Regions from separate parts of the Streptomyces sp. NPDC016845 genome, predicted to be linked through region 3. Evidence: riboswitches for the same ligand, from Rfam matches in the RefSeq annotation. Region 3 holds a riboswitch; each other region holds the start of a gene.
The links. Region 3 has a riboswitch for cobalamin ahead of ACH4RC_RS27275 (FecCD family ABC transporter permease). Riboswitches for the same ligand answer to the same signal wherever they lie in the genome.
Positions count from the first base shown of each region.

Region 1: linked by a shared signal. The riboswitch ahead of cobN (cobaltochelatase subunit CobN) and the one ahead of ACH4RC_RS27275 (FecCD family ABC transporter permease) in region 3 are both predicted to bind cobalamin.
Region 2: linked by a shared signal. The riboswitch ahead of ACH4RC_RS18935 (ABC transporter substrate-binding protein) and the one ahead of ACH4RC_RS27275 (FecCD family ABC transporter permease) in region 3 are both predicted to bind cobalamin.

Region 1 covers NZ_JBIRPI010000005.1:277,957-288,387, reverse strand. The annotation lists gene cbiE (precorrin-6y C5,15-methyltransferase (decarboxylating) subunit CbiE) at 1-1,257, shown strand, start outside; gene cobM (precorrin-4 C(11)-methyltransferase) at 1,254-2,003, shown strand; gene ACH4RC_RS17215 (cobalt-precorrin-5B (C(1))-methyltransferase) at 2,261-3,391, opposite strand; gene ACH4RC_RS17210 (cobalt-precorrin-6A reductase) at 3,403-4,170, shown strand; gene cobJ (precorrin-3B C(17)-methyltransferase) at 4,137-5,663, opposite strand; gene ACH4RC_RS17200 (precorrin-8X methylmutase) at 5,660-6,301, opposite strand; gene ACH4RC_RS17195 (cobalamin biosynthesis protein CobG) at 6,294-7,661, opposite strand; cobalamin riboswitch at 7,731-7,891, shown strand; gene cobN (cobaltochelatase subunit CobN) at 7,924-10,431, shown strand, end outside.
Region 2 covers NZ_JBIRPI010000006.1:191,907-202,337, reverse strand. The annotation lists gene ACH4RC_RS18955 (hypothetical protein) at 1-934, opposite strand, end outside; gene ACH4RC_RS18950 (L-threonylcarbamoyladenylate synthase) at 1,094-1,714, shown strand; gene ACH4RC_RS18945 (ABC transporter ATP-binding protein) at 1,722-2,528, opposite strand; gene ACH4RC_RS18940 (FecCD family ABC transporter permease) at 2,525-3,562, opposite strand; gene ACH4RC_RS18935 (ABC transporter substrate-binding protein) at 3,595-4,653, opposite strand; cobalamin riboswitch at 4,691-4,888, opposite strand; gene ACH4RC_RS18930 (nucleotidyltransferase domain-containing protein) at 4,957-5,448, shown strand; gene ACH4RC_RS18925 (arginine deiminase) at 5,458-6,720, opposite strand; gene ACH4RC_RS18920 (basic amino acid/polyamine antiporter) at 6,758-8,197, opposite strand; gene ACH4RC_RS18915 (chemotaxis protein) at 8,387-9,481, shown strand; gene ACH4RC_RS18910 (hypothetical protein) at 9,536-10,132, shown strand; gene ACH4RC_RS18905 (molybdopterin-binding protein) at 10,171-10,431, shown strand, end outside.
Region 3 covers NZ_JBIRPI010000013.1:101,204-111,634, reverse strand. The annotation lists gene ACH4RC_RS27315 (MFS transporter) at 1-402, shown strand, start outside; gene ACH4RC_RS27310 (SDR family NAD(P)-dependent oxidoreductase) at 486-1,244, shown strand; gene ACH4RC_RS27305 (cytochrome P450) at 1,330-2,556, shown strand; gene ACH4RC_RS27300 (hypothetical protein) at 2,677-2,964, opposite strand; gene ACH4RC_RS27295 (helix-turn-helix domain-containing protein) at 3,211-4,110, shown strand; gene ACH4RC_RS27290 (alpha/beta hydrolase domain-containing protein) at 4,132-5,649, opposite strand; gene ACH4RC_RS27285 (ABC transporter substrate-binding protein) at 5,763-6,779, opposite strand; gene ACH4RC_RS27280 (ABC transporter ATP-binding protein) at 6,813-7,595, opposite strand; gene ACH4RC_RS27275 (FecCD family ABC transporter permease) at 7,637-8,665, opposite strand; cobalamin riboswitch at 8,829-8,958, opposite strand; gene ACH4RC_RS27270 (endonuclease/exonuclease/phosphatase family protein) at 9,062-9,934, opposite strand; gene ACH4RC_RS27265 (nucleoside deaminase) at 10,094-10,431, shown strand, end outside.

The DNA of each region.
Region 1 (10,431 bases), on a different contig from region 3:
CCCGCCCCGCCCGTGGTGACCGTCGTCGGGATCGGCGCCGACGGCTGGCCCGGACTGCCGGAGAGCTCGCGTTCCGCGCTGCGCGCCGCCGAGGTCGTCATCGGGGGCCCGCGCCAGCTCGCCCTGCTGCCGGACACCGAGTGCCTCGCGGAACGGGTGCCGTGGCCCACCCCGCTGCGCCCTGCCGTCCCCGGGCTCCTCGCCCGGTACGCGGGGCGCCGCCTCACCGTCCTGGCCAGCGGCGACCCCATGTTCTACGGGATCGGGCGCACCCTGACCGAGATCGCGGGCCCGGCCGCCGTACGGGTCCTGCCGCAGCCGTCCTCCGTCTCCCACGCGTGCGCGCGGCTCGGCTGGCCCGTCGAGGAGACCGAGGTCGTCACCCTGGTGGGCCGCCCGGCGGACCGGCTCGCCGCCGCGCTGCACGACGGGCGCCGGGTCCTCGTCCTGTCGGCGGGGGCGGACACCCCGGCCGAGGTGGCGGCCCTGCTCACCGAGCGCGGCTTCGGACCCAGCCGGATGACGGTGCTCGAACAGCTGGGCGCGGAGAGCGGTGAGGCGAGGTACGAGGGCGTCGCCGCGGAGTGGGACCGGGCGCCCGGCGATCCGCTGAACGTCGTCGCCGTCGCCTGCCGCCGAGCCCCCGACGCCCTCCGGCTCGGCGCCGTGCCCGGCCTGCCGGACGCCGCGTACGAGAACGACGGCCAGCTCACCAAGCGCCATGTCCGCGCCGCGACCCTCGCCGCGCTCGCCCCCGCCCCCGGCGAACTCCTCTGGGACGTGGGCGGCGGGTCCGGTTCGATCGGCGTGGAGTGGCTGCGTACGCACCCCTCTTGCCGCGCGTACGCCGTCGAGCGCGACCCGGCACGGGCTGAGCGGATCGGGCGCAACGCCGCCCGGCTCGGGGTGCCGCGGCTGACCGTGGTCACGGGCCCTGCCCCGGACGCGCTCGCTCAACTCCCCGCGCCCGACGCGGTGTTCATCGGCGGCGGGCTCACGGCCCCCGGCCTTCTCGAACGCTGCTGGGCGGCGCTGCCGGTCGGCGGGCGGCTCGTCGCCAACACCGTCACCCTGGAATCCGAGGCGCTCCTCGCCGCCTGGTACCGGCGCCACGGCGGCGAACTCGTCAGACTGGCGGTCGCGCACGCCGTGCCGGTCGGCGGGTTCACGGGCTGGCGGCAGGCGATGCCGGTCACGCAGTGGTCGGCGACGAAGACCAGCGAATCTCTCGGAGCGGGACAGGTGGAACAGGCATGACCGTGTACTTCATCGGGGCGGGCCCCGGCGCCGCCGACCTGATCACGGTGCGCGGCGCGCGCACCCTCGCCGCCTGCCGGGTGTGCCTCTACGCGGGTTCGCTGGTCCCGAGGGAACTCCTCGCCGAGTGCCCGCCGGACGCGCGGCTCGTCGACACGGCCGGCCTCGACCTCGACGCCATCGAGCGGGAGTTCGTCGCCGCGCACGAGGCCGGGCAGGACGTGGCCCGCCTGCACTCCGGCGACCCGTCGGTCTTCAGCGCCGTCGCGGAACAGATGCGCCGCCTCGACGCGCACGGCATCCCGTACGAGGTCGTCCCCGGCGTGCCCGCGTTCGCGGCGGCCGCCGCCGCGCTGAAGCGGGAGCTGACGGTGCCCACCGTCGGCCAGACCGTCATCCTCACCCGTATCGCGCAGCAGGCCACGCCGATGCCCGCGGGCGAGGACCTGGCGACCCTGGGCGCGAGCGGCGCCCTCCTCGTCCTGCACCTCGGGGCGCGTTACGTCGACCGGATCGTCGCCGAGCTGCTTCCGCACTACGGGGCCGAGTGCCCGGCGGCGGTCGTGGTGTACGCGAGCCGCGCGGACGAGCTCGTGCTCCGGGGCACCCTCGGGGACATCGCGGGGCAGGTGAAGTCGGCCGGTGTGCTGCGCACGGCGGTGATCCTGGTGGGCCGCACGCTTGGTGCCTCGCAGTTCCGGGACAGCCATCTGTACTCGGCGGAGCGGGATCGCCACGTGTGCTGATCTCCGCGGGCCGGTGGGGGCTGGTCGCGCAGTTCCCCGCGCCCCTGGGGGCGTCTGCCCCCTTCGCGTCGTTCTCGGGCGCGGCTCTCGTCGTGGTTGCTCGCGCAGTTCCCCGCGCCCCTGAGATGCGCACTTCGTGCACCATCTCCCGATGGAGGCGCGGCGGAGCCGCATGCCTCCAGGGGCGCGGGGAACTGCGCGACCAGCCACGACGCAGCGGTGAGTCGGCCACTGGGCGAGGGGCCACGGCGGGGCGTTCAGCCCCGGCCCACCACGTTCCCGGCGCGGTCGATGCAGATGACGTCCACCTCGACCGGCGCGCCCCGCAACACGAGCAGCGCCTGCGCACGGGCTTCCGCCGCGACAAGGTCCCCGAGCGGCACCCCCGCCCCGGCACAGAGTTCCAGCGCCGCCAGCCCGGTATTGGCCCCAGCGACCCGCGCGGAAAGCCCGGGCCCCGCCCCGCCCCGCACCGCCAGCTCCGCCAGAAACCCCTTGTCGACCTGGGACCGCCCCGAGTGCAGGTCGAGATGGCCCGCCGCCAGCTTGGAGAGCTTCGCGAACCCGCCGCAGATGGTGAGCCGGTCGACGGGATGCCGGCGCACGTACTTCAGCACGGCCCCGGCGAAGTCCCCCATGTCGAGCAGCGCGTCCTCCGGCAGCCCGTGCTCCCGTACGACCGTCTTCTCGGACGTGGACCCGGTGCACCCGGCGACATGTTTGCGCCCCGCCGCCCGCGCCACATCGACCCCCCGCCGGATGGAGTCGATCCACGCCGAGCAGGAGTAGGGCACGACGACCCCGGTGGTGCCGAGGACGGAGAGGCCGCCGAGGATGCCGAGGCGGGGGTTCCAGGTGGAGCGGGCGATCTCCTCGCCGTGGTCGATGGAGACGGTGACTTCCACGTCCCCACCGCCACCGAACGCGGCGGCGACCCGCGCCACATGCTCCCGGATCATCTGCCGCGGCACCGGATTGATCGCGGGTTCACCGACGTCGAGCGGCAGCCCGGGACGGGTGACGGTACCCACCCCGGGACCGGCCCGGAAGACGACCCCCGACCCGGCGGGCAGCACCCGCACCGTGGCCCGGACGAGCGCACCGTGCGTCACGTCGGGATCGTCACCGGCGTCCTTCACGACCCCGGCGGTCGCGGACCGGGGCCCGCCCGCCCCCGCGTCGAGCGCCTCGACCGCCAGCGCGAACGCCGGCGTCTGCCCCTTGGGCAACGTGATCGTCACCGGGTCCGGAAACTCCCCGCTCAGCAGCGCGGTGTACGCGGCGGTCGTCGCCGCCGTCGCACAGGCCCCGGTCGTCCAGCCGGACCGCAGACCGGTGTGCTTGAGTTGGGCGCCGCGCCCGCCCTTCGCCTCGGGCATGTCACCCATGGAGCCCCTCGATGCCTGTACATGTACTGGTCCTGGGCGGCACGACGGAGGCCAGGCGCCTGGCCGAAGTGCTGCACACGCACCCCGACCTACGGGTCACCAGTTCGCTCGCGGGCCGCGTCGCCGCCCCGCGCCTGCCCCCGGGCGAGGTCCGGATCGGCGGTTTCGGCGGAGCCGACGGCATGGCGCGCTGGCTGCGCGAGCACGCCGTGGACGCGGTCATCGACGCCACGCACCCTTTCGCCGAGAGGATCAGTTTCAACGCGGCCGGAGCGGCCGCCACCACCCATGTTCCCCTGCTGGCGCTGCGCCGGCCCGGCTGGGTCCCGGGCGAGGGCGACGACTGGCGGCAGGTGGACTCCCTGGCGGAGGCGGCGCGAGCGGTCCAGGAAGCGGGAACGGGGCGCCGCGCCTTCCTGACCACGGGCCGCATGGGCCTGGCCTCGTTCGCCCACATCGACGACGCCCACTTTCTCGTACGCTCCGTCGACGCACCGGAGCCGCCGTGCCCGCCGCACATGGAGCTGCTCCTGGACCGGGGCCCGTTCACACTGGCGGGCGAACGCGACGTACTCGCCCGCCATCGCATCGACATCCTGGTGACGAAGGACAGCGGCGGCGCGGCCACCGCCCCCAAGCTGACGGCGGCCAGGGAGGCGGGCGTCCCGGTCGTCGTGGTCCGGCGCCCGCCGACCCCCGGGGGGGTGCCGGAGGCGGCCACGGTGGCGGAGGCCGCCGCCTGGATTCAGGCGCGCTCCGGCGCCACCGCCTCCGGATAGCGCCGCGGCGTCCACGCCACCGTGGAACCGTCGCCCCGTACGACCGCCCGCGTCTGCGACGAGCCCACGATGAGCAGCGTGCGCATGTCGACGACGGCCGGGTCGAGATCGGCGAGACGGACCGTGCGGACGCTCTCCTCGGGCCCGCCCACGTCCCGCGCGAGGACGACCGGGGTGTCGGGAAGCCGCACCTCGAGGAGGAGCTCGCGGACCTTGCCCACCTGCCAGTTCCTGCTGCGTGAGCCGGGGTTGTAGAGCGCGAGCACCAGGTCGGCGGCGGCGGCCGCGCGCAGGCGCTCCGCGATGACCTCCCAGGGCTTGAGCCGGTCGGAGAGGGAGATCGTGGCGTAGTCGTGGCCGAGCGGGGCGCCCGCCTTCGCGGCCGCGGCGTTGGCGGCGGTGACGCCGGGCAGCACCCGTACGGGCACGTCCGCGTACGCCTCCTGCGACGCGACCTCGAGAACGGCCGTAGCCATGGCGAAGACACCCGGGTCGCCGCCCGAGACGACGGCCACGCGCCGCCCGCGCCGCGCCAGGTCGAGCGCGAACTCGGCGCGCTCGGACTCCACCTTGTTGTCCGAACCGTGCCGCCGCTGACCGGGGCGGACCGGCACCCGGTCGAGGTAGGTGGTGTAACCGACCAGGTCATCGGCGTTCGCGAGCGCGCCGCGCGACTCGGGCGTCAGCCAGGGCGCCCCGGCGGGCCCGGTCCCGACGACGACGACCTCGCCCCGCTCACGTCCCTCGGCGGGGGTGGCGTCGATACGGGACGGCAGGACCGCGACCGAGAAGTACGGCACCGACCCGGGGTCGATGTCGGCGAGGCGGCCGGTGCGCTCGCCCGCCATGAAGGCCCGCTCCACGTAACGGGCGTCGTCGAGCCGCCCCGCGTTCTCCATCGCGCCACGGACCTTCGTGAACGTGCGGCCCAGCTTCATCACGACCGCCGAGTCCGCCGCCGCGATCCGCGCCGCCAGCTCGTCCCCGGGGAGCGTCCCCGGGATGATCGTCAGTGTCTCCGTGTCCTCGCACAGCGGCTCCCCGAGCCGGGCCGCCGCCGCGCTGACCGACGTGACACCCGGGATGACCGTCGTGTCGTACCGGTCCGCGAGCCGCTTGTGCATGTGCTGGTACGAGCCGTAGAAGAGCGGGTCGCCCTCCGCGAGGACGGCGACGGTGCGCCCCGCGTCGAGGTGCGCGGCGAGCGTCGCGGCGGCCTCGGCGTAGAAGTCGTCGAGCGCGCCGCGGTAGCCGCCGGGGTGGTCGGTCGTCTCGACCGTGAGCGGGTACATCAGCCGCTCCTCGATCTGCCCCTCGCGGATGTGCTCCGCGGCGATCGAGCGGGCGATGGAACGGCCGTGCCGGGCGCAGTGGTACGCGATGACGTCCGCCCCGGCGATGGCCCGGACCGCGGCGACGGTCATCAGCTCGGGGTCACCGGGCCCGAGCCCGACCCCGTACAGCTTGCCCTTCTCGACGAGTGACTCGCTCATGCCTGGATCTCCACCTCGGTCGCGATGGCGTTGATCGCGGCGGCGGTGATGGCGCTGCCGCCACGGCGCCCGCGGACGATCAGGTAGTCGAGCCCGAGCTCGTTGGCGGCCAGCGCGTCCTTGGACTCCGCCGCGCCGACGAACCCGACGGGTATGCCGAGCACGGCCGCGGGCCTGGGCGCGCCCTTCCCGACCATCTCGAGGAGGTGGAAGAGGGCGGTCGGCGCGTTGCCGATCGCGACGACGGCGCCGTCGAGCCGGTCCCGCCACAGTTCGAGCGCGGCGGCGCTGCGGGTGGTCCCCAACTCGGCCGCGAGGTCCGGCACTCCGGGGTCGCCGAGGGTGCAGACCACATCGTTGTCGGCGGGCAGCCGCTTGCGGGTGACGCCGCTGGCGACCATCCGCGCGTCGCAGAGGATCGGCGCGCCCGCGCGCAGAGCGGCGCGCGCCTTCGTCACGACCCCGGCCGAGAAGCCGATGTCCTGTACGAGATCCACCTGACCGCAGGCGTGGATCATGCGGACCGCCGCCTGGGCGACGTCGGCGGGCAGCTCCGCGAGGCCGGCTGCCGCCTCGGTGCGGATGGTGGCGAAGGACTCGCGGTAGATCGCGGCGCCGTCCTTCTCGTAGTCATACACGGGGTTCGGCTCTTTCGGTCGTGAGGGTCGTGACGGTCGTGACGGCGTACGTTCCGTCCGGGCGGGCTACGACGTCCACGTACGGCCCGACGGGATGCCCGCATCTGCGTTCGCAGCCGGACCAGTAGGTGGGCAGGGTGGGGTGCGGGGTGCTGCTCGCGGCATCGGCCCGCACGTCGGTGTGGGACTTGGCGCAACCGGGCCGCCCAACGCATGCGCCCAGGCGGGACCAGGGTGAGTCGGGGTCTGCGATCAGCCCGGCGGGTGCGCTGCCGCGGGTGGCCCCGGGCACGACGATCCGCCGCCAGGGGGTCAACCGGATCTCCCTGGCGGGAAGTCCAGCGGCCAGGTCGACAAGCGCGCCCCATTGAGCACCGGTGATCGATCCGAACGGGGGGATACAAACAAGCCCCGCCGTCGTACCAGAGGCAGCGGGATCCGGGGCGGAACCCCTGAGCTTGCGCACCGCAGGGCCCGCCGACCCGATCACGGCTGCGGACGGTCCGTGAATTCCGGCCTCTCCGGCGATTGAGGAGCGGGGCCCGGGGTGGAGCCCCGTGGCGTTGGCGTCAGCACCGGTTGCGATCTCGTCGCCCCCCGCGCCCCCGGCGGAGGTGGCCTCGATGCCAGTTGCGGAAAGTCGCTCGGCGATGAGCGCGGACAACTCGGCGCCGGACGCGTCCAGTTCGGACACTCTCCACACCCGTCGGCCCGAGACGCCGCGCACGGCCTCGACAAAAACCTCCGCCGCGACAACCGCCCCCCGGGCCCCGTCCTCGTACCGCAGCAAGAACTCCGCCCCGCCGATCGCGAGCACCGCGGACCCGTCCGCCCGCCCGCGCAGCAGCACATCCGGCCGGAGCCCGGCCACATCCCCGCGACCGTCGTCGAGCCCGAAGAGAAACCTCCCGGACAGCGCGGGCGTCACGGAGCTGGCCAGCACCGCCGCGTCAAGCCCGGTCAGCCAACCCCGTACGTCCACGAACCCGAGCCCGTCCAGCCCGGACATGGGCGAAGCCACGACGTTCCGGACCCGCTCATGCGCGGCGGACGGCAACAGCCCGGCCGCGCCGAGCATCTCCGCCAGCTCCCCACCGCACCCGTCCCGCAGCCCGCGCAGCTGTACGTTGCCCCGCGACGTGAGGTGCAGCGCCCCGTCCCCGAGCCGCCCGGCCGCGTCGCCGAGGGCCCGCGCCTGAGCCACGTCGAGCACACCGCCCGGGACGCGGACCCGCGCCAGATACCCGTCGTCCGCGGCGTGCAGCCGCAGCGCACCGGGGCAGGCGTCACCGGGAAACGCCGCGGACGTTCCGGGCACACCGGACGCACCGGGACGGACGGGTATGGGGGAGGCGGGCATGCGTCGGAGCATACCCACCGCCCATGACGGGCTTCCCGTAGCTTCCCGTACCAGGTCACACCCTCGCCCCGTACGATGAACCGCGGCGGTCCCGTCCGGCCCGCCACCATCGCCAGCGACGGCGACAGGGGAGGAAGCCCGGTGGAATTCCGGCGCGGTCCCGCCACTGTGAGCCCTCTCGTACAAGAGAGGGTGAGCCAGGAACTCCCGCCGTCCAACGACCACCCGGGGCGCGGACACCCCGAGGAAGGCCCGACGACGCATGCCCCAGCAGCCCTCGCAGCTCCTGCTCCTGTCGACGTCCGACACCGATCTGCTCAGCGCCCGCGCGGCCAACGCCGCGCACGCCACCACCGCTGACGACGCGGTCACGTACCGCTTCGCGAACCCCTCCCGCCTCGACGTCGACACCGAACTCCCCGCGCTCCTCGACGGCGTCGCGCTCGTCGTCGTACGTCTCCTCGGCGGGGTCCGCGCCTGGCAGGACGGCATCGACCGGCTGACCGCGGCCGGGGTCCCGCTGGTGGTGCTGAGCGGCGAGCAGGCCCCGGACGCCCAGTTGATGGCGGCGTCGACCGTCCCGGTCGGCATCGCGGCGGAGGCCCACGCCTACCTGGCGCACGGCGGCCCGGCCAACCTCGCCCAGCTGGCGAACTTCCTCTCCGACACGGTCCTCCTGACGGGCCACGGCTTCGAGCCCCCGGCCCCGGCCCCCACATGGGGCCCGCTGGAGCGAAAGCAGTCGCCGTCGGACGGCCCGGCCATCGCGGTGCTCTACTACCGAGCCCACCACATGAGCGGCAACACCGCCTTCGTGCACGCCCTGTGCGACGAGATCGAGCGCGCCGGTGCCCGCCCCCTCCCCCTCTACGTCGCCTCTCTCCGCGCCCCCGAACCGGAGCTGATCGACGCCCTGCGCCCCGCCGACGCGATCGTCACGACGGTCCTCGCCGCCGGCGGTACCCGCCCCGCCGAGGCGAGCGCGGGCGGCGACGACGAGGCGTGGGACGCCGGCGCCCTCACCCACCTCGACGTCCCGATCCTCCAGGCCCTGTGCCTGACCTCCTCCCGCGCGGACTGGGAGCAGAACGACGAGGGCGTCTCCCCGCTCGACGCCGCCAGCCAGATCGCGGTGCCGGAGTTCGACGGCCGCCTGATCACCGTCCCGTTCTCCTTCAAGGAGATCGACGAGGACGGCCTCCCGGCGTACGTCGCCGACCCGGAGCGCGCGGCCCGCGTGGCCGGTATCGCCGTACGCCACGCACGGCTGCGGCACATCCCGGTGGGGGAGAAGAAACTGGCGCTGGTCCTCTCCGCGTACCCCACCAAGCACTCCCGCATCGGCAACGCGGTCGGCCTCGACACCCCCGCCTCCGCGATCGTCCTGCTCAAGCGCCTCATCGCCGAGGGCTACGACTTCGGCGACGCGGCCGACATCCCCGGTCTCGCCTCCGGCGACGGCGACGAACTGATCCGCGCGCTCATCGACGCGGGCGGCCACGACCAGGAGTGGCTGACCGAGGAGCAGCTCGCGCGCAACCCCGTCCGTATCCCGGCCGCCGACTACAAGCGCTGGTACGTGACGCTGCCGCAGGAGCTGCGCGAGAGCGTCGAGCGGCACTGGGGCCCGCCGCCCGGCGAGATGTTCCTCGACCGTTCCCGCAATCCGGAGGGCGACATCGTGCTCGCGGCCCTGCGCCGCGGCAACCTGCTCGTCCTCATCCAGCCGCCGCGCGGCTTCGGCGAGAACCCGATCGCGATCTACCACGACCCCGACCTGCCGCCCTCGCACCACTACTTGGCGGCCTACCGCTGGATCGCGGCTTCGTCCGCCGACGGCGGTTTCGGTGCGGACGCGATGATCCACCTCGGCAAGCACGGCAACCTGGAGTGGCTGCCCGGCAAGAACGCGGGCCTCTCCGCGGCCTGTGCCCCCGACGCGGCCCTCGGCGACCTCCCCCTGATCTACCCCTTCCTCGTCAACGACCCCGGCGAGGGCACCCAGGCCAAGCGCCGCGTCCACGCCACGCTCATCGACCACCTCGTGCCGCCGATGGCCCGCGCGGACAGCTACGGCGACATCGCCCGCCTGGAGCAGCTCCTCGACGAGCACGCCCAGATCGCGGCCATGGACCCGGCGAAGCTCCCGGCGATCCGCGCCCAGATCTGGACCCTCATCCAGGCCGCGAAGCTCGACCACGACCTGGGGGTCGAGGACCGTCCCGAGGACGAGGGCTTCGACGAGTTCATCATGCATCTCGACGGCTGGCTCTGTGAGATCAAGGACGTCCAGATCCGCGACGGCCTGCACGTCCTCGGCCAGGCCCCGGCCGGCCCCGACCGCGTCAACCTCGTCCTCGCCATCCTCCGCGCCCGCCAGATCTGGGGCGGCACGCAGGCCCTGCCGGGGTTGCGGGAGGCGCTGGGCCTGGACGAGTCGGCGGCGACCCGCACGGCGGCCGATGAGGCGGAGGAGACGGCCCGCGCACTGGTGGAGGCCATGGAGGCGGCGAACTGGGACCCGGCCCAGGTGAGTGCCTCCGTGGGCAGTCTGCCGCCTGGGGCGGCAGGGTGGGCAGGGCGGCAGACCCCGGGTACGGACGAGGCGGGCGCCCAGGACAGCCCCGTCCACCGGATCCTGACCTTCGCCGCCGAGGAAGTGGTCCCGCGCCTCAACGCGACCACAGCCGAACTGGACAACACGGCACGCGCCCTGGCAGGCCGCTTCGTCCCGGCGGGCCCGTCCGGCTCCCCGCTCCGCGGCCTCGTC
Region 2 (10,431 bases), on a different contig from region 3:
GGGCGTGGGCCAGCTCCTCCTCGGGCGTCAGCAGGTGCCAGCCCTGCCGAAGGCGGGTCAGGGCCCGCTCGGCGTCCGGCGTCAGCGGCTGGGGCAGCGCCGCGAACTCGTTGATCCGCTGGAGCAGCTCGACCGGCTCGGAGCCGTCCAGGAAGACGTTGCGGACGGCGAAGTGCTCGGCGTCGTACCCCGGCTCCTGCGGGGCCGTCGGCAGGAGCACGGCGCCGCCGCGCGGCATCCGCAGCTTCAGCTCCCGCTTCATCGCGAAGTCGGCGATCTGCGCCTGCTCCGGGCTGGCCCGGTGTTCTATCACCCGGTGGCGCAGGCTCGGCGGCAGGAACTCGATGACCGGCCGCTGCCCTCGCGCGTCCGGTGTCATCGCCTCGTGCACCACGACATGGACGTACCAGCTCTCGCGGGTGCAGTCCCGCAGCCGGTGGCGCAGCTCGTCGTCGTCCTTCGGCAGATGGTTCACCGCGCGCAGGCGCACGCCCGGGATCATCGCGTGGTCCCAGGGGATTATGTCGCTGTCGGGCCAGAACATCGTGGCCGGCGAGGCCCAGTTCGGGTCCCACGCCCGCTCGGCCTCGGCCGCCAGGACCCAGACCACGCCGTCACCGTCCTTGCGGCGCCCCTCGGGCTCGTACGTCGTCAGCTGCGCACGCACCGTGACGTCGTCGGCGACCCGCCAGCGGGCCTCGAACAGGCGCCGGGCGGTGGGGCCCGGGTCGGCGGACTCGTCGCGCGGGTGCAGGACGGTGGAGCGGGCCGCCTCGACGGGGTCGAGGTCGGCGAAGTCGTCGAGCACCCCGGCCGCCTTGAGGGCGATCAGGTTGCGCCGCACGTCCTGCTCGGGCTCGGGGCCGAGGTGGCGCCCGTGACCGAGCCACGCGGTGTCGGGGACGGTGGTCGGGGAGCTGCTGTTTTTGGCCATGAGGTTTTCTGTGAGTGGTCGGGGCAGGACCAGTATGGTCCGTGCCGCGCCCGTCGGAAGAGGGCAGGGTGGGCGGGTGTCGGGATTGTCGCGCGTGTACGCGGAATACGCCGCCCCGCAACGCCGTGGCGTTCGCCACTGATCCCGTAGGGTCGACGGATGGCCCGCTATTTCGACGTGCACCCCGACAACCCGCAAACGCGCACCATCGGCGCGATCGCCGATTCCGTCCGCGACAGCGCGCTGATCGCCTACCCCACGGACTCCTGCTACGCGCTCGGCTGCCGCCTCGGCAACCGCGAGGGCGTCGAGCGGATCCGCACGATCCGGCAGCTCGACGACAAACACCACTTCACCCTGGTGTGCCAGGACTTCGCGCAGCTGGGCAGGTTCGTGCACATCGACAACGACGTGTTCCGCGCCGTCAAGGCGGCGACGCCCGGCAGCTACACGTTCATCCTGCCCGCGACGCGCGAGGTGCCGCGCCAGTTGCAGCACCCCAAGAAGAAGACGGTCGGCGTCCGCATCCCCGACCACGTCGTGACCCAGGCGCTCCTCGCCGAGCTGGGCGAGCCGCTGCTCTCCAGCACCCTGCTGCTGCCCGGCGAGGACGAGCCGCTGACGCAGGGCTGGGAGATCAAGGAGCGGCTCGACCACGTGGTGGACGCGGTGCTCGACTCCGGCGACTGCGGTACCGAGCCGACGACCGTCATCGACTTCTCCGACGGTGAGGCCACCGTCGTACGGCGCGGCGCGGGGGACCCCGACCGCTTCGAGTGACATCGCACTACGGTCCGAGCGTCCCCAGGAAGCGGATGTGGGGGCGCTCGCCCGGCCCCGGGCGGGAGATGCGCGCGCGGACGCCGTAGACGTCGGCGATCAGCTCCTCGGTGAGGACGGCGCCGGGCTCGCCCGCCGCGACGACCCGGCCCCGGCGCAGGACCACGACCTGGTCGCAGTAGGTGGCGGCCAGGTTCAGGTCGTGCAGGGCGACGACGCTGGTCAGATCGAGCCCTGAGATCAGGTCGAGGAGCTCCAGCTGGTGCTGGATGTCCAAGTGGTTCGTGGGCTCGTCGAGCAGCAGCTCGCGCGGCTCCTGCGCGAGGGCGCGCGCGATCTGCGCCCGCTGGCGTTCGCCGCCGGACAGGGTGTGCCACAGGCGGCGCGCGTGGTCGGTCAGGCCGGTGCGCTCCAGGGCGTCGTGGACCGTCGCCTCGTCGGCGGCGGAGGCGGGCGCCCAGGCCCTGCGATGCGGGGTCCGGCCGAGCCGTACGACGTCGGTCACCGTCAACTCGACCTGAGTGTCCGCCTGTTGGTGGACGAGCGCGATGCGCCGGGCCGCCGTCCTGCGCGGCACCTCGCCGAGCGCGGTGCCGTCGAGCGTGACGACGCCGGACGCCGGGGCGAGGACCCCGGCGAGCAGACGCAGGAGGGTCGACTTGCCGGAGCCGTTCGGGCCGAGCACACCGGTGACGGCGCCGGGTCGTGGCGTCACGCTCACCCCGTCGAGCACGAGCGTGCCGCCCGCCGACCAGGAGACGCGGTCCGCCGCCAGCCCCTGTCCGGTCTCCTTGACGTCGCCGCCCGCGCTCACCGGACGCCCCGGCCGGACCGGCCGCTTCCGCGGAAGAGGACGAGCACGAACGCGGGCACGCCGATCAGCGACGTCACCACCCCCACCGGAACCTCCTGCGGTTCGAGGACCGTACGGGCCAGGGTGTCGACCCAGACCAGGAACACCGCCCCGGCGACCGCCGTGACCGGAAGCAGCCGGGTGTGTCCCGGGCCGACCAGGGCGCGCGCCGCGTGCGGAAGGACGAGCCCGACGAAGCCGATCGCGCCCGCCGCGCTGACCAGGGCCGCCGTCAGGAGCGCCGTCACGCACAGCAGGACGAGCCGGGTCCGTGCCACGCGCACACCGAGCGCGGCGGCCGCCTCCTGCCCGAAGGCGAACGCGTCCAGGGTCCGCCCGTAGCCGAGACACACCGCAAGCGCCACCACGAGCACCGCGAGGCACAGCCACACCTCGGTCCAGCCGACGCCGCCGAGCGAGCCGAGCAGCCAGAACAGGACGCCGCGGGTCGTCTCCGCGTCGGCGGCGGTCAGCACCACGAACGAGGTCAGCGCCGAGAACAGCTGCATCGCGGCGACCCCGCAGAGCACGACCCGGTCCGTCGAGCCGCCCAGCATGTGGCTGAGGACCAGGACGAGCGCGAACGAGCAGAGGGCGCCGAGGAAGGCGCCGCCCGAGACGGAGAGCGCGCCGCCGCCGAGGCCCAGGACGACGACGAGGACCGCCCCGGTCGACGCGCCCGAGGAGATGCCGAGCACGAAGGGGTCGGCGAGCGGGTTGCGCAGCAGCGCCTGCAGCACCGTGCCGCAGACGGCGAGGCCCGCGCCGCAGACCGCCGCGAGCAGGGTGCGCGGCAGCCGCAGGTTCCACACGATGCCGTCGCGGATCGGGGAGAGGTCTGAGGCGCCCCAGCCGAGCCGGGCGCCGACCGCCGACCACACGTCGGCGACGCGGATGTGCGCGGGCCCGATGGTGATGGCGACGGCGACCGAGGCGCAGAGCGCCGCGAGGGCCGCGGCCCAGTACAGGGCGGGCCGGGCCGCCGCCGTACTCACCGGTTCCGCTGGTCTCACCGGTCTCACTGGTCTCACTTGTCCAGGCCGAACTCGCGCAGCGCGGCGGCCACCTTCTCCACGCCCTCGACGGTCCGGATGGTGGGGTTCAGGGCCTGCCCGCTGAGCAGCACGTACCGCTTCTTCCGTACGGCGGTCATGTTCTTGGTGACCGGGTCGGACTCCAGGAACTTGATCTTCTGCGTGGCCGACTCGGCGGACTGCGAGCGGCGGGTCAGGTCGCCGATGACGAGGAGGTCGGGGTCGCGGTCCGCGACCGTCTCCCAGTTGATCTGCGGCCACTCCTCGTGCGTGTCGTCGAAGACGTTGCGCATCCCGAGTTCCCTGGTGACGACGCCAGGGGCGCCGCAACAGCCCGCCATGTAGGGCGAGTCGGAGTTGGCGAACCAGTACAGGACGCTCACGCCCTCGGCGTCGACCCCTGACGTCGCCTTGCCGACACGGGACCTCAACTGCGCGACGAGCTTGTCGCCGCGCTCCTTCACGTCGAAGATCCGCGCCAGGTCACGTATCTCGCCGTAGACGGTGTCCATGGTCAGCGCGCTGGTGCGGGCGCCGTCACCGTCACCGCTGTTGTCCTTGCCGGCGCAGTCGGCGGGGGAGAGGTAGGTGTCCACGCCGAGCTTCTCGAACTGCTCGCGCGGCGCCACCCCGCCCTTGGCGATGGTGTTCGTGAGGGAGGCGGAGACGAAGTCCGGCTCGGTGTCCAGGACCTTCTCGAAGGAGGGGTAGCGGTCGGCGAGGCGCGGCACCTTCGCGTTCGCCTTCTCCAGGCCCTCGAGGACCGGGTCGGTCCATGTCGCGGTCCCCACCATGCGGTCCTCCAGGCCGAGCGAGAGCATGATCTCCGCCGAGCCCTGGTCGAGGGCGACGGCGCGGCGCGGGGCGTGCGCGACACGGACCTTCGCGCCGCAGTTGTCGAGGGTGACAGCGGCGTCAGCGTCTTTCGCGGTGCCGGCGGAGCCCGCGCCACCGCCGCATGCGGTGAGGAGGAGGGCGCCCGCCAACAGCGGTGCGATGTGGCGGAGTCGACGTGCGAAGGGCACGGGGGTTCCTCTGCGTCCAGGGCCCATACGCGGAGCCGGCCTACGGTTCACCCCCGGCCGGGTCTCGGTCCCGGAGGCCGCCAGCAGGTCTTCGGACTCGGGATCGTCCAGGCGGAGCGCCTTCCCGAACCGGCGAGCGGCTCAGTGGCAGTGGCTCCGCCCGTCCCCCTCACCGCTGCGCGTCAGCTCCGGACTTCCACCGGATTCCCTGACCCGTACGCGTTCGAGAACGCACAAAGGTACGACTGGCTCACGGAACGTATCACGGGCCGGGGCGGGCCCCGCTAATCGTTCGCCGCCCCCCGCCCGCCCGCCTACCCTGCTCGCGTGATGACAGCCGACGACGTACGGAACGTCCTCGTCCTGCTGCGGGAGGCCGGGGCGGACATCTGGATCGGCGGCGGCTGGGGCATCGACGCCCTGACCGGCGAGCAGACCAGGAACCACCGCGACCTCGACCTGATGCACCGCGCCGAGCAGGAGCCCGCCGTGCTCGCCGCCCTCACCGGCGCCGGGTTCGCCGAGACCCTCGACCGGCGCCCCGCGCGCTTCGTCCTCGCCCACCCCGACGGCCGTGAGATCGACCTGCACCCCCTGCGCTTCGCCCCCGACGGCTCGGCCGAGCAGTCCTCGCTCGACCCGGACCAGCCGTTCCGCTACCCGGCCGAGGTCTTCGTCACCGGCACCATCGCGGGGGAGCCGGTCCCGTGCCTCTCAGCCGAGCAGCAGGTCCGTTTCCATCAGGGGTACGAGCCCGCGGAGCGGGACCGGCACGACATGGCGCAGCTGCGCCGGGTCTTCGGCATCGGCACACACATCTGACCAGGTGTCTCAGTAGGCCACGGGGTCGCGGACGATCGGGCACGTCATGCAGTGGCCGCCGCCCCGGCCGCGCCCCAGCTCCGCGCCGACGATCGTGACGACCTCGACGCCCGCCTTGCGCAGCAGCGTGTTGGTCTGGGTGTTGCGGTCGTAGGTGACGACGACGCCGGGCTCCAAAGCGACCGCGTTGTTGCCGCTGTCCCACTGCTGGCGCTCGGAGGCGTACACGTCGCCGCCGGTCTCGATGACCCTCAGCTCCGGCAGGCCGAGCCCCCGCGCGACGACGTCGACGAACGGGGTCGTCCCCTCGTCGGTGATGTCGAGCCCCGGCGCCTTGTCGCTGGGGCGCAGCGAGAACGTGTGCACCGAGTCCATGATCCGCGGGTAGAGCGTGACGACGTCCCGGTCGGCGAAGGTGAAGACGGTGTCCAGGTGCATCGCCGCGCGCAGCTTCGGCATCCCGGCGACGATGACGTGCTCGGCCGCGCCCTTCTCGAACAGCGCGGTGGCGACCTGGGTGATGGCCTGCCGCGAGGTGCGCTCGCTCATGCCCATCAGGACGACGCCGTTGCCGACCGGCATGATGTCGCCGCCCTCGAAGGTGGCCTGGCCCCAGCCCTGTTCGGGGTCGCCCCACCAGACGGTCGAGCCCGCGAAGTCCGGGTGGAAGCGGTAGACCGCCTTCATCAGCAGCGTCTCGTCGTGCCGCGCGGGCCAGTACAGCGGGTTGAGCGTGAGGCCGCCGTAGAGCCAGCAGGTGGTGTCGCGGGTGTAGAGCGTGTTGGGCAGCGGCGGCATGAGGTACTCGCGTACGCCGCTGGACTCGCGGGCCATCGACACGTACGCGGAGCGGTACTCGTCCGGCAGATCGGTGGTGGCGAGCCCGCCGATGAGGAACTCGGCGAGCTGCTCGGGACGGAGCGTCTCCAGGAAGGTACGGGTGTCGTCGATGAGCCCGACCCCCACCTGGTTCGCGACGATCTTGCGGTCAAGCAGCCACGACCTGGCCTCGGGCAGCGCCATGGTCCGCGCGAGCAGTTCGTGCAGCTCGACCACCTCGATGCCGCGCTGCCGCATCTTGTTGACGAAGTCGGCGTGGTCGCGCTGCGCGTTCTCCACCCACATCACGTCGTCGAAGAGGAGGTCGTCGGAGTTGGTCGGGGTCAGCCTGCGGTGCGCGAGCCCCGGCGCGCAGACGAGGACCTTGCGGAGTCGGCCCACCTCGGAGTGGACGCCGTACGTGGCGGACGCGGGTGTCTCGTGGTCGGTCACGGTGTGCCTCCGGGCTTCGTGAGAGGGGTTACGGGTGTCACAGGCTGATCCAGCCCGCGGCGAGGGCGACGACGCCGAGCACGGCGCCGGCGACGGAGACGGCGAGGACGACCAGCTCGCCCGGCGAGAACAGGCGCCGGCCCTGCTCCCTGCGGGCCATGACGAACAGGATCGTGGCCGGGGCGTAGAAGACGAAGGAGACCAGGACGAACTTCAGCCCGGCCGCGTACAGCATGAACGCCGTGTAGAGCGTGGCGACCGCCGCGATCACCAGTTCGCGCGACGAGGCGCGCCCGCCCGCGGTGAGCGGGTCGTCCCGGGCTCCGATCCGCACGGCGAAGGCGGCCGCGAAGAGGTAGGGGATCAGGGAGAGCGCGCTGGTCAGGTTGAGCGCGAAGTTGAACGCGTCGTCCGAGAACGCGGTGACGATCAGCACCAGCTGGGTGAGGACCGTCGTCATGAGGAGCGCGGGCACGGGCACGTCGGCGGGGGTCGAGCGGCGCAGGAAGCGCGGCATGTCGTCGTCCTTCGCCGCCACGAAAAGCACCTCGGCCGCCATCAGCGTCCAGGCGAGATAGGCACCGAGCACGGAGACGATCAGGCCGACGCTGATGAAGACCTTGCCCCAGGTGCCGACGGCGTCCTCGAGCACGCCCGCCATCGACGGCTGGCGCAGCTCCGCGATCTCACCCATCGGCAGGATCCCGTACGACACGACGACGACGGAGGCGAAGACGGCGAAGACGCTGAGGAAGCCGAGGATCGTGGCCCGGCCGACGTCCGAGCGCTTCTTCGCGTGCCGTGAGTACACGCTCGCGCCCTCGACGCCGAGGAAGACGAAGACGGTGGCCAGCATGGTGCCCTTGACCTGCCCGAAGAGTGAACCCGCGTACTCCTCGCCGCCCCAGTTGTCCGCGAAGACCGACGGGTCGAAGAAGACCAGGGCGAGGACGATGAAGACGAGGATCGGCACGATCTTGGCCACGGTCACGATCCTGTTGATCGCCGCGGCCTCCTTCACCCCGCGCCTGATCATCAGGAAGAACGCCCAGAGCCCGGCCGACGAGAGCACGATCGCGAGCGCCGTGTCGCCCTCGCCGAGCGCGGGCCAGATCGCGCCCACCGTCGACATGATCAGCACCCAGTACGTCACGTTGCCGACGCAGGCGCTGGCCCAGTAGCCGAACGCCGAGAAGAAGCCCAGGTACTCGCCGAAACCGGCCTTGGCGTACGCGTACACGCCCGCGTCGAGGTCGGGCCTGCGCACGGCCAGCAACTGGAAGACGAAGGCGAGCATCAGCATGCCGGTGCCCGCGATGGCCCAGGCGATCAGCGCGCCCGCGACACCGGTCTCCTCGGCGAAGCGGCTGGGCAGCGAGAAGACCCCGGCGCCGACCATCGAGCCGATGACCATGGTGGTCAGGGTGAAGAGCGGCAGCTTCGCGGCGGGCGCGCTCCGCTCGGCGGTCTGCTCCATGGCGTCCCCCTCGGTGAAGATCCGCGATCTGCGTTACGGGTCGGGAAACAGTCTCAGCCCGCAATGCGGAGGCTCGCACTTTTTGTCCGCATGCCTTTGTCCGGATAAAAAGTGCCGGATACGCCTGTCTGTGCACAGCATGGAGAGGTTGCGGCACACGAAGGCGTTGCGTCGGAAGGGCACTCAGGCATGCACTCCTCGTTGAACCCGGCGGTCCTGCGCGACCTGCGCGCGCCCCGGCCCTATCCCGCCGTCTCCCTGGCGATGCCGACCCACCGGACGCAGCCGGACAATGCCCAGGACCCCGTCCGCCTCGACAACCTGGTCCGCGAGGCCGTGCGACAGCTCGACGTGGACCCCGCCGTGACCAGGGAGCGCCGCGACGACGTGGTCGCCGAGCTGAAGGCGGCGGTGGCCGAGCTCGACCTCGCCTACGTCAGGGACGGCCTCGTGATCTTCGCGGCGCCCGGCGAGCACCAGGCGTGGGTCGTCGACCGGACCGTGCCCGAACGCGTCGTGCTCGCGGACACCTTCCTCACCCGCAACCTCGTCGCCGCCGACGCCGCGCAGCGCCCGTACTGGGTCCTGGCCGTGGCCGCCGACCGGATCACCCTCTGGGACGGCCGCGGCGAGCGCGTCACGGAGCACACCGGCCACGGCTTCCCGCAGAGCCGCAGCCTGGAGCGCCCGGACTCCGAACGCAAGGAGCGCGTCGGGGACCTGCCCAGCACCTTCCACAGCGAGGAGACCCGGCAGTTCTTCCGGGACGCCGACACCGCCCTGGCCGCCGTCCTGCGCGCCGCGCCGCGCCCGCTCCACATCACCGGCGACCCGGCCGCGCTCGCCCTGTTCACCGACGCCGGGAGCGCCGCGCACGACGCGGTGCAGGTCCCCGTCGGCGGCCTCGCCCAGGCCACCCCGGAGACGGTCGCGCGGGCCGTCGGTCCGGCCCGCGCGGAAGAGGCCGAACGGGGGATCGCCGACGCGCTCGCCGCGCTCGAACGGGCGCGCGGCGGCAACACGTACGCCGCCGGCGTGGACGAGGTCTGGGAGAAGGCCTCGGACGGCCGCATCCACCTGCTCGTGGTGGAGGAGCACTACCGCACCACCGTACGGGCCGGCGACGGCCACCTTCAGCCGGCGGCGGACGACGACGTGGACGCCGTCCACGACATCGTCGACGAGATCGTGGAGTCCGCCCTGGAGACGGGCGCGCAGGTCGACTTCGTTCCGGACGGGACGCTGGCGGACGCGGGGCACGTGGCCGCGGTGCTGCGCTTCTGACCCCGCCCTCGCTCGTGCATCGCTTCTGAAGCCGTCGGAAAGGAACCCCCTCCCATGCGTGCAGCTTCCCTCCTCGCCGCGTGCGCGGCCGCCGCTGCGCTCGCGCTCACCGCGTGCGGCGGTGACGACGGCAACGACAGCGGCGCGAGCGCCAGCCCGCAGGCGTCGGCCCCGGAGTCGTCCCGCTTCTCCGGTGAACCGCCGTCCTCGATGGCCTCCAGCGCCGAGTCGAAGAAGGCGGAGGCGAAGAAGTCCGCGTCCGCCGCGGCCGAGTCGGCCTCCGAGAAGGCGCACGACTTCGAGGCGTCCGTCGCCGCCGACGTGGAGCGCAACCGGCAGGAGTACACGAAGCAGCTCGACGCCGTCGACGGCCGGGGCAACGCCGTCGACGACGTGTCGCTGACCGGCAAGCCGCTCGCCGAGACCGACAACGTGCGCGCCCTCGTCGTCAACATCACCAACAAGACCGACAAGACGGCCTCCTTCGCGGTGCGGGTCGACTTCAGCGACTCCGACGGCAAGGTCGTCGAGTCCAAGGTCGTCGGCGCGAAGGACCTCAAGGCGGGGGAGCGCGCCCAGCCACTCGCCATCAGCTCCAAGCCGCCGCAGCCGCATCTCACGGCGAAGATCGCGAAGGCGCAGCGGTACTGAGGGAACGTGGTCCGGAGCCGCTCGCTATCTTGTGATCCATGCAGTCCTACACAATCGGCCAGGCAGCGCGGCTGCTCGGGGTCAGCCCGGACACCGCGCGGCGCTGGGCCGACGCCGGCCGGGTCACCACGCACCGGGACGAGGCCGGGCGCCGGCTCGTCGAGGGCAAGGACCTGGCCGCGTTCTCCGTGGAGCTTGCCAGGGGCGCGGGCGGCGACGAGGACGTCTCGTACACCTCGGTGCGCAACGCGTTCCCCGGCATCGTCACCGCCGTCAAACTCGGTGACGTGGCCGCGCAG
Region 3 (10,431 bases):
GCGCTGCTCGCCTCAGGCCGGGCGGCAGCGCCGCTCATCGGCCGGTACGGGGCGACAGCCGTCACGGCCGCCGGGCTGGGCGCGGGCGCGGCGGGGCTCGTCCTCCTCGCGTGCACCGGGCTCGACGCGCAGGCGCCGTACGCGTACGCGCTGCTGCCCGGCCTGGTGCTGCTGCCGGCCGGGGCCGCCGCCTCCTTCGCGGGGGCCGCGGTGCTGGCGAGCGAGGGTGTGCCGCGGCGGGAGTCGGGGCTCGCGGGCGGTGTGCTGAACACGGCGATGGAATGCGGGCCGACCGTCCTCTTCGCCGTACTGCTCTCGCTCGGCGGCGACGCGTCGTCCCTCGCCGCGACGGGAGCGGCCCTCGCCGCCGCGGCCGTCGTGATCCACCGTGCCGGCCGGTAAGCCCTCGACCCTCATATGCGCACGCGAACAACGAACAAGTCACCTTTTCAAGTAGGCACAACTTACGTACAGGAGTCATGGTCATGAATCGCTTTGTCGGCAAGAGCGTCCTCGTCACCGGTGCCGGGTCCGGACTCGGCCGGGCGATCGCGCTCGCCTTCGCCGCCGAGGGCGCGAACGTGGTCGCCGCGGGACGCACCGCGTCCTCCCTCGACGAGACGGTCGGACTCATCGAGGCGGACGGCGGTACTGCCGTCGCCGTCACCGCCGATGTCACCGACTCCGGTCGGCTGCGTCACCTTGTCGGCCGGAGCGTCGAGCGCTTCGGCGGTCTCGACATCGCGGTGAACAACGCGGGCATCCTGCGCGGCTCGGGGCTCGTCGGCGACGTGAGCGAGGAGGACTGGGAGGCGGTGCTGCGGACCAACGTCACCGGCGTGTGGCTGGCCATGAAGCACGAGATCGCGCACATGAAGGACAACGGCGGTGGCGTCGTCGTCAACATCGCCTCCAACCTGGGCGCACACCGGCGCATCCCGAACGCCGCCGCGTACATCACCTCGAAGGCTGCGGTCTCCGCGCTGACCCGGGCCGCCGCGCTCGACCACATCCACCAGGGCATCCGGATCAACGCGGTCAGCCCGGGGGCCTCCGCCGCGCCCATGTCGCTGCGGCCCGGCGAGAGCGAGGCCGACCGCGCGGAGCGGATGAAGACCGAGACTCCGCTCGGCCGCGTCGCGGAGGCCGAGGAAGTGGCGGCCGCGGTGCTCTACCTCGCCTCGCCCGCGGCCGGCGCGGTGGTCGGCACGGATCTGGTCGTCGACAGCGGGGCCTCGGCCTGAACGAGAAGCGCGGCGGCCGGTCGTGCCGCCGAGCGCGTCCGGGGAGGACGGACGCGCGCGGCGGCACAACACCTAGGGTGACGGCATGGACCTCGCTGACGACCTGATCACCGACCCGTACGGCGCCTACGCGACGTTGCGGACCTCGTCGCCGGTGCACCGGATCAAGGGCACCGACGGGCAGCCGGCCTGGATCGTCACCCGCTACGAGGACGTGCGGGCCGGCCTCGCGGACCCGAGGCTGTCACTGGACAAGAAGAACGCGCTCCCGGGCAACTACCACGGCCTGCGCCTGCCGCCCGCCCTCGACGCGAACCTGCTGAACATGGACCCGCCCGACCACACACGTATCCGGCGGCTGGTCGGCAAGGCGTTCACCCCGGGCCGGGTCCAGCGGCTGCGCGCGCCCGTCCGCGCGATGGCGGACGGGCTCCTCGACACTCTCGGGCAGCAAGGCAGCGCCGACCTGATGGCCGCCTACGCGGCACCGCTGCCGGTCTCCGTGATCTGCGAGCTGCTCGGCGTTCCGCAGGACAGGCGGGGTGATTTCCGCGGGTGGGCGCAGGTGCTGCTCGCCCCGGACCCGGACCGGCCGGAGGCCGGCAGGCAGGCGATCGGCGCCATGCTGGCGTTCTTCGTGGAGCTCATCGAGCACAAACGGCACAGCCCGCAGGACGACCTGCTGTCCGGTCTGATCGCGGCCCACGACGCGGAGGACGGCCGGCTGTCCGAGGACGAGCTGCTGAGCCTGGCCTTCCTCGTCCTGGTCGCGGGGTTCGAGAACACGGTGCAGCTCATCGGCAACGCGGTCGGGGCGCTTCTCCGACACCCCGAACAGCTGGCCGCGCTGCGCAAGGACCCGACGAGAATCCCGGCGGCCGTGGAAGAGGCGGCCCGCTACGAAGGGCCCGCCCTCCTCGCGCTTCGCCGCTTCCCCACGCAGGACATGGTGATCGGGGACGTGATGGTGAAGGCGGGCGAGACCGTGCTGCTGTCGCTGTCGGCCGCCAACCGCGACCCGGACCGGTTCCCCGACCCCGACCGCCTGGACGTCGGACGCGACACGGCCGGGCACCTCGCCCTCGGGCACGGCATCCACTACTGCCTCGGCGCGCCGCTGGCCCGCGCCGAGACGGAGATCGCGCTCCGCGCCCTGCTCGACCGTTTCCCGCGCCTCGAACTCGACGCGGACACCGAGGACGCCGCCCCCTGGCGGCGCTCGCTCCGCGCCCGCGGTCTGGACCGGCTGACGGTGCGGTACCAGGCCGGCCCTTCGCCCTTCATTCGTTCGGGTGAGAACGTACGGGGCTGAGAACGTACGGGGCTGAGAACGTACGCCGCTGAGACCGTACGCGTACGCGTCGGAAGCCGTACGCGACTGAGGCCGCGGCCCGCCCGAATTCCCCCGGGGCGGGCCGCGGCGGTCCAGTGGTTACCTCTGTTCGGTGTTGATGCAGCTGGCCCAGCCGTTGCCGATCGCGAGGCTGCTGTTCTCCCAGGTGCTGCGGTAGAAGTTCTTCGTCCCACCGTCGGTGTGGTCGTAGGTGAAGCGGGCCATGCCGCCCTCGCCGTCCCAGGTCACGTACGCCTTGTAGTTGTGGCGCTGGCAGTCGTTGGGGAAGGGCCAGTCCGGGTCGGCGTGGGCGGGGGTCACCGCCATGAGGAGGGCCCCCACGGTCGCGGTGAGGGCGGTGGCTGCGTTCCTGAGTGGCTTGCGCATGAGTGCTCCTTGGTCGTGCCTGGTCGTTCTCGGGTGGGTTTCGTCCGGCCGTCCGGTGCCTCACGAGGAGGGCTGCCGTGGCGGGGTGATCGCAGTTTGTGGTGGTCCGGAACCGCTGTGCAAGGTCGTCCCGGTTGCTTCCCGGATGTCGGGATCCCTATCGTTCCGACCTGCTGGGACACCGCGATCCCGGGACGGGGGACGGCCCGCTGAAGCACCGTCACGGACACGGAGAGGTCCACACCGATGGCCGACGGACAGGGTGAGGGGACGGTCGCTCCGGCGCAGCGGTTGGGCGCGGCGCTGCGGGCCCTGCAGCAGCGCTCCGGGCGGACCTTGCGGTCCCTGGAGGCCGAGGTGCTGATCAGTGACTCGTCGCTCTCGCGCTATCTGCGCGGCAGCACGGTCCCGCCGTGGTCCACCGTCAGGGACCTGTGCCGGGCGCTGGGCGCCGACCCGGTCGCCTACCGGACGCTGTGGGAGGCCGCCGACCGGAGTCAGAGCGCGGCAGGACCGGAAGCGCCGCAGATCACCGCCGTCGTGCCGGTACGGGTGCGGGCACCGGGCGAGCAGGAGCCGAAGCCCGAGCCGACGCCGACGCCCGTACGTGCCGCCCGCTGGGCGCGGTTGCGCGAACGCTGGACGGTCACCGTCGCCGGCGTGCTGGCGGGCGGGCTGCTCGGCGCGCTCCTCACCCTGTTCCTCGCCATGCCCGACCGGGGCCCGGCGCAGCACTCCGCCGGGCCCGCGGCGGCCGTCGGGCCCGCGGACCGGCCCGGCCGGTCAGAGGCGGTGCGGCCCTTCATCAACCGGGCCACCGGGCACTGCCTGGACCACAGCCTCGACCACGGACTGCGCACCTACCCGTGCAACGGGCTGAGCTACCAGAGGTGGACGGTCCGCGCCCTGCCCCACGGCGCCTTCCAGGTCCGCAACCACGCCACCGGGTCCTGCCTGAACAGCGGGGCGAGCGCGCTGCGCGTCGGCGGCTGCGCCACCACCCCGTCCGGAACGTGGTCGGTCAGGGCATGGCCCGACGAGTCGGTCGGCCTGGCCAGTACGGCGACGGGAGCCTGCGTCGAGGACGGCACCGACGGACTGCGGCCCGCCCGGTGCGGGCGGACGGACCGTCAGAGGTGGGGATAGCCGTGGGCGCGGGTGTACGGGTCAGCCGCCGATGTCCGAGTTCTGTGCGGCGGTGACGATCGCCGCCGCGTCCTCGGGCAGCAGATACCCGGCGTCGACGGACGCCTGAGCTGCCGCGCGGACCTTGGCCACGTAGCCGGCGTGCGTCGGGTAGAGGCGGCTGAGCACGGGCTCGGAGGTGGCCGGGAAGCGCGGGTCGGACGGGTCGCCCTCGTCGTGCGTGTCCCAGGCGTCGGCGTCGCCGTTCCAGGGGTCGCGGGCGCCGTACAAGCCGCAGAAGACGCCGCTGTCCGTGGTGTCGCGGGAACCGGTGAGCGTCCGGGTCGGCACGGTGACGTCCGGGAGCCGGACACCGCCGGTGGCCAGGCCGGTCGCCGGGTCACGCAGGACGGTGCCCAGGTACTGGCCGCTCGGCGGTCGCGGGCCGCCGCGCGCCCAGCCGGCCAGATGGCGCAGGGCCGCGTTCATCGACCAGTGGCCGGGCCCGTCGTTGAACGGGGCCGAACCGGCGGCGCAGTCGGGCGACGGCGCCGCCTCACCCGCCGACTTCCGCACGGTCGCGTTGCCGACGTCGTAGGCCCACTGGTCGCCGTGCGCGGTGCCGGCCAGCTCCCAGTGCACGACGCTGTCGGTGTCGGGCTGCCGGGCGGCCGCGGCGCCGGGCACGTCGGTCTCGGTGAGTACGACGAACGTCGGCTCGGACAGATCGGTCCTGATCCGCGACGGGTTCGGCATCAGGAGGGTGTCGGCGAGCACACCGCTGATCGGGGAGGCGATCGCGCTGTTGCTGTGCACCATGAAGCCGTCGTAGACCCCGGCCACCGGATGTACGGCGTTGACGTACGTCGTCATGAAGCCCGCCGACTGGGATTCGCCGTCGGCGAGGAGCGTCCTGACCGGGAGGCCGCCGAGCGGGTCCGGGCCGTCGGGGGACCGCAGCGCCTGCCCGGCCTGGGAGAAGATGTCGTAGGCGAAGGCGTCGCCGGGGTGGACGAGGCTGCCGTAGCGGGCCGGGTCCCAGCCCTTGAGGCCCTTGATCTGGCCGAGGCCGCCGTTGACGCCGACGGCCTGCGCCGAGACGCCGACCCAGGCGTAGCCCTGGCGCAGCAGCTCCTCGCGCTGGAACCAGTAGTCGGGGGAGAGGTCGAGCTGGCCGCTGACGTTGAGCCATTCCACGACCACCGTGCCGTTGAACTTCGCCGGGTCGGCGGGGCGGCGCACCAGGAGGCGGCTCTTGTAGTCGGCGGTGCCGGACGCGCGGACCTTCCACCGGCCGTCCGAACCCCACAGGCCGGACTTGGCGTACGAGGTGGCCGTGCCGGAGAGGAAGTACTCCCGCTCGGTGTAGCCGAACGAGCCGAGGTCCTCCGCGGCGGCGAGGAACGGGAAGCCGTGGCTGCCCTCGGGCGGCAGTGTGACGGCCGGGCCCGCGACCGCGGCGGAAGCGGTCGAGGGGGTGGTGAGGAGGGCGCCGCAGAGCAGCGCCCCCAACGCGGTTGCGGTGACGGACCGCCGGGACGACCGGGCGAATGTGCGCACGAGGTGCCTCCGTGAATACGGGTCCCCAAAGGGCTGCGACCGCAGTGTCGAGGGGGTTGTGGCGCACCGGCATCGGCGATTCCACCGGTGTCCGGCGGCGGCTCGGGGCCGGGTCAGGAACGGTCGCTGTCCTGGCGCAGGTAGGTGTTGAGCCGTTCGATGGCCGAGGGGTTGCGCGGGCTCTCGACGAGGTCGGCGTAGTCCAGGGTGTGGATCCGCCGGTTCTTGATCGCGGAGACGTTCCGCAGCGGCGGGTACGAGAGCAGGAACTCCTTCTTCTGCGCGGCGCTCGTCGAGCCGTAGTCGTTGATGAGGATGACGTCGGGGTTCCGCTTCACGACGGTCTCCCAGCCGACCGTCGTCCACGAGTCCTCGAGGTCGTGCAGCAGGTTGACGCCGCCTGCCTCGCTGATGATCTGCTCCGGCGCGGCGTAGCGGCCCGAGGTGAACGGCTGGTCCTGGCCACTGTCATAGAGGAAGACCGAGGGCTTGGCCGTGTCGTCCGCGCCCTTGGGGGACTTCGCCCGCACGGCGGCGACCCGCGCCTTGTACTGCGCGACCAGTTTCCGGGCGCGCTCCTCGACGCCGAAGATACGGCCGAGATTGTCGAGGTCCGTGTAGAGCGCGTCGAGCGGCGGCATGATGCCCCGCGAGGTGCCGGTGACGGCGTTGCGGCAGGACTCGGTGAGCAGATACGTGTCCACACCTGCCTTGTGCAGCTCGTCGGGTGTCAGTGTGTTCTCGTTGAACCCGTAGTTCCAGCCCGCGAAGACCAGGTCGGCGCGTGCGTCGAGGGCGATCTCCTTGGTGACGCGGTCCTTGCCGAGCCACTTCACCTTGTCGTACGCGGCCTTGTACGGGAGGTCGTCGGTGTCGCCCTTGTCGGCGGGCATGACGTATCCGGCCATGCGGTCCTCCAGGCCGAGCGCGAACATCAGCTCGGTGATGCCGACGTCGTTGGTCACCACCCGCTCGGGGCGCTTGTCGTACGTGACCTTCCTCCCGCAGTTGGTGACGGTCACCGCCTGCGAGGCGGTGTTCTCGGAGTCGGAGGCGATGTCGGCTCCGCAGGCGGTCAGGGTGAGGGCGGCGGCGAGGCCGAGCGAGGCGGTGGACACGAGCTTGCGCACGGGGGCCTTCCAGAGGGCGAGGGGGTCAGGGAGTCAGGGGGCGAAGGGTTCACGGACCAGCTGGAGCTGGTCGAACAGGAACTGGGTGGCGCCGGTCTCCGGGTGGCGCACCCGGTGCGCCCGTACGCCGAAGACGTCGGCGAGCAGCGCGGGGGAGAGGACCTCGTCCGGCGGGCCGGAGGCGACGATCCGGCCGCCGTGCAGCACGTGCAGCAGGTCGCAGTGGGCGGCGGCGAGGTTGAGGTCGTGCAGGGCCGCGAGCACGGTCGGACCGCTGACCCGGACCCGGCGCAACACGTCGAGCTGGTGGGCGATGTCGAGGTGGTTGGTGGGCTCGTCCAGGACGAGGACGCGCGGCTCCTGGGTGAGCGCGCGGGCGATGAGCACACGCTGTTTCTCGCCGCCGGAGAGCGACAGGAAGCCACGTGTCGCGAGGTGTGCCACCCCGGCCTGTTCCAGGGCGTGCGCGCAGAGCTCCCGGTCGCGGGCGGCGGTGCGGTCGCGGTGCGGGAGGCGGCCCATCGCGACGACCTCGGTGACGGTGAAGTCGAAGTCCGCGGCCGACTCCTGCGGGAGCGCGGCGAGCAGCCGTGCCGCGGCCCGTGGAGTCATGCGGTGCACGTCCACGCTGTCGACCCTGACGAGCCCGGCGTCGGGGCGTCGCGCCCGGTAGACGCACCGCAACAGGGTCGACTTCCCGCTGCCGTTGGGGCCGACGAGCCCCACGAAGGTGCCGGCGGGGACGTCGAGGGTCACCTCGTCGACGAGCCGTACGCCCGCCACCTCGACCGACAGTTCTTCTACGTCGAGCCGCACGTGTCTTCCTCCTCGGGGTCGCTCAGCAAACCTGGGATGTGTCAGCGCCCGGCGAGCGCGTGGCCGCCGCGCCGCATCAGCAGCAGGAACGCGGGCACACCGAGCGCGGCCGTCACCACGCCCACGGGCAGTTCGGTCGGGGCGAGCAACACGCGTGACAACACGTCGGCCCACACCAGCAACACGGCCCCGGCGAGCGGCGCGACGGCGAGGACGCGGGTGTGCGAGGCGCCGACGAGCATGCGCACGAGGTGCGGCACCATCAGGCCGACGAAGCCGATCGCTCCGCTCACGGCGACGACCGTGCCCGTCACCGCCGCCGTCACGACGAACAGTTCGCGCCGGAGGCGGTCGGGCGGCACGCCGAGCGCCGCGGACGTCTCGTCGCCCATCGCGAGGGCGTCGAGCGAGCCCGCCCGCACCCTGAGCCACAGCCAGCCCGCCACCACGGTCGCGGCGACCAGCGGCACCTTCGGCCAGGTGGCCCCGCCGAGGCTGCCGAGCAGCCACATCATGGCCGCGCGCGCCGCCTCGCCCCGTTCGGCGCCGAACACCATGACGGTCGTGACGGCCTGGAACCCGTAGGCGAGGGCCGTGCCGGTCAGGACGAGGCGCAGCGGGCTGAGTCCGAGAGGCGAGCGGGCCACCGCGTAGACGATGAGGGTCGCGGCGAGCGCGGAGAGGAAGGCGGAGAAGGAGAGCGCCCAGACGCCGAGCCCGGCGAGCGCGCCGAACAGGATGACCGCGTTGGCGCCGACGGCGGCGCCGGAGGAGATGCCGAGCACGAAGGGGTCGGCCAGGGCGTTGCGCACCAGCGCCTGGACCGCGACGCCGACCGCGGCGAGGCCCGCGCCGACGACGGCCGCGAGGACGACGCGCGGGAAACGGATCTCCCACACGATGGTGTAGGCCCCCGCGTCCGCGCTGGTGAGGCTCCCGCCGCTGAGCCCGGCCCACATGAGCCGCGCCACCTCCCGCCAACCCGTCCCCGTGGCCCCGAGCGCGACCCCGCACGCCAGCGAGACCACCAGTACGAGCGCGAGCCCGATGACCAGGGGGACGGTGGGCAGGTGTCGCCGGCGCGCGCGTGAGACACCCGCGGGGGCTGGGGCAGCGGCGGTGCGGAGCAAAGCGGGCGCACATCCTCCGGGTGGGCGCCACGGCTGCAACGCAGGGCACCTGCAACCCGGAAGGGCTACGGCGGTCCCTGCTCGCAGTCCACGGCGAGCGGTCGACGGGTCGCACACCTGCCGTGAGTGATCGGACTCGCGGGCCAGTACTCATACGTAACAGGCCACGCACACCGTTGCGGGACAGCGCCGGACTCGCACCGGCTTCCCCCACGGAAGGCAGCCGAAGCGTAGCAAGCCGGAGTCAGGGGCGGGGCAGGTGGGCGGTACTTACCGATTGCGCAGGTGGGCGGTGTTCACCGATGGCGCGGGAAGGCGGTGTCCGTCTCGCTCAGGTCACCACGCGGGATCGATCTCCGCGTGCAGGGGATGGTGGTCCGAGTACGGGCTCGGGCGGACCTGGTGGGTGAGGGGGGCGATTCCGCGGAGGAAGATGTAGTCGAACTTGCTCTGCCAGTCGGTGGTCGGCTCGCAGGCGCCGCCGTCGGGAAAGGGGCGGCACGCCGGGTCGGCGTCCTCGGCCAGTCTCCACATCGGGCGGAGTTCGGACGCGTCCGGTACGGCGTTGAAGTCGCCGAGGACGATCGTGTGGTCGTGGCGGGCGACCTCGGCGGCGAGCACGCGGGCCTGGTCCGCCCTGATCTCCGGTTGCTGCCGCTCGGCGAAGTGGGTGTTGAAGACGCGGACGGAGCGGCCGCCCACCTTGGTCGTGACGGCCATGTACCCACGGTCCTCGGAGCCGCCGTCGGGGTACTCCACGTTCACGTGGTCGGTCATCGGCGCCGCGGAGAGGATGGCCTGACCGTACGCTCCGCCTTGCCACGGCAGACCGCCGCAGCGGTTCCAGTTGCGCAGCACCGACCCGTACTCGACGTCGTAGACGAGGCCGTAGAAGACTTCCAGGTAGTCCCGGATCTTCTCGACGTCACGGACACACGCCTCCTGCAACCCGAACACCTGCGGCGCATACGTGGCGATCTCCGCGGCCCGGCCCATGTTCTGCCCGCTCCCGCACGGGTTGCAGATGTTCCACGTCAGGACCCGGTTCGGCACGATGTCCTTGGCGGCATCGGCGGGCAGCGGCTTGGCGATCAGCGCGCCGCTCGGCGCGCTGGGGCCGATGAGCACGATGCAGAAGGCGGCCATGGCGATCGCGAACAGACGTGTGCCGCGTCCGAGCACCATCGCCTCCCTTGAGTGGACGAACATGCGGTCACATGCCATCACATGAGGTCTTCGTAGCACGAGAGTAGGCGACAAGGTGTGACCGGCACACGTCCGGGTCGAGCCGTTGTCACCGGCGCGCGGCGTGCGATCATCGACCCGGCCCACGTCGGTGATGAGTGACCGTGATCGGAAGGGACTTCGATGGACGAGAGCGAGTTGGTGCACCTGCGCCGCTGCGTGGAACTGGCCGCCGAGGCCCTTGACGACGGGGACGAGCCGTTCGGCTCCGTACTCGTGGACGGCTCGGGCACGGTCCGCGCCGAGGACCGCAACCGGATCGCGGCCGGCGACGCCACCCGCCACCCCGAGTTCGCACTGGCCAGGTGGGCGGCCGAGCACCTCTCCGAGGAGGAGCGGCGCGCGGCCACCGTCTACACCTCCGGCGAGCACTGCCCGATGTGCGCGGCGGCCCACGCCTGGGTCGGGCTCGGCCGCATCGTGTACGTCGCCTCCTCGGCCCAGCTGAGCCAGTGGCTCGC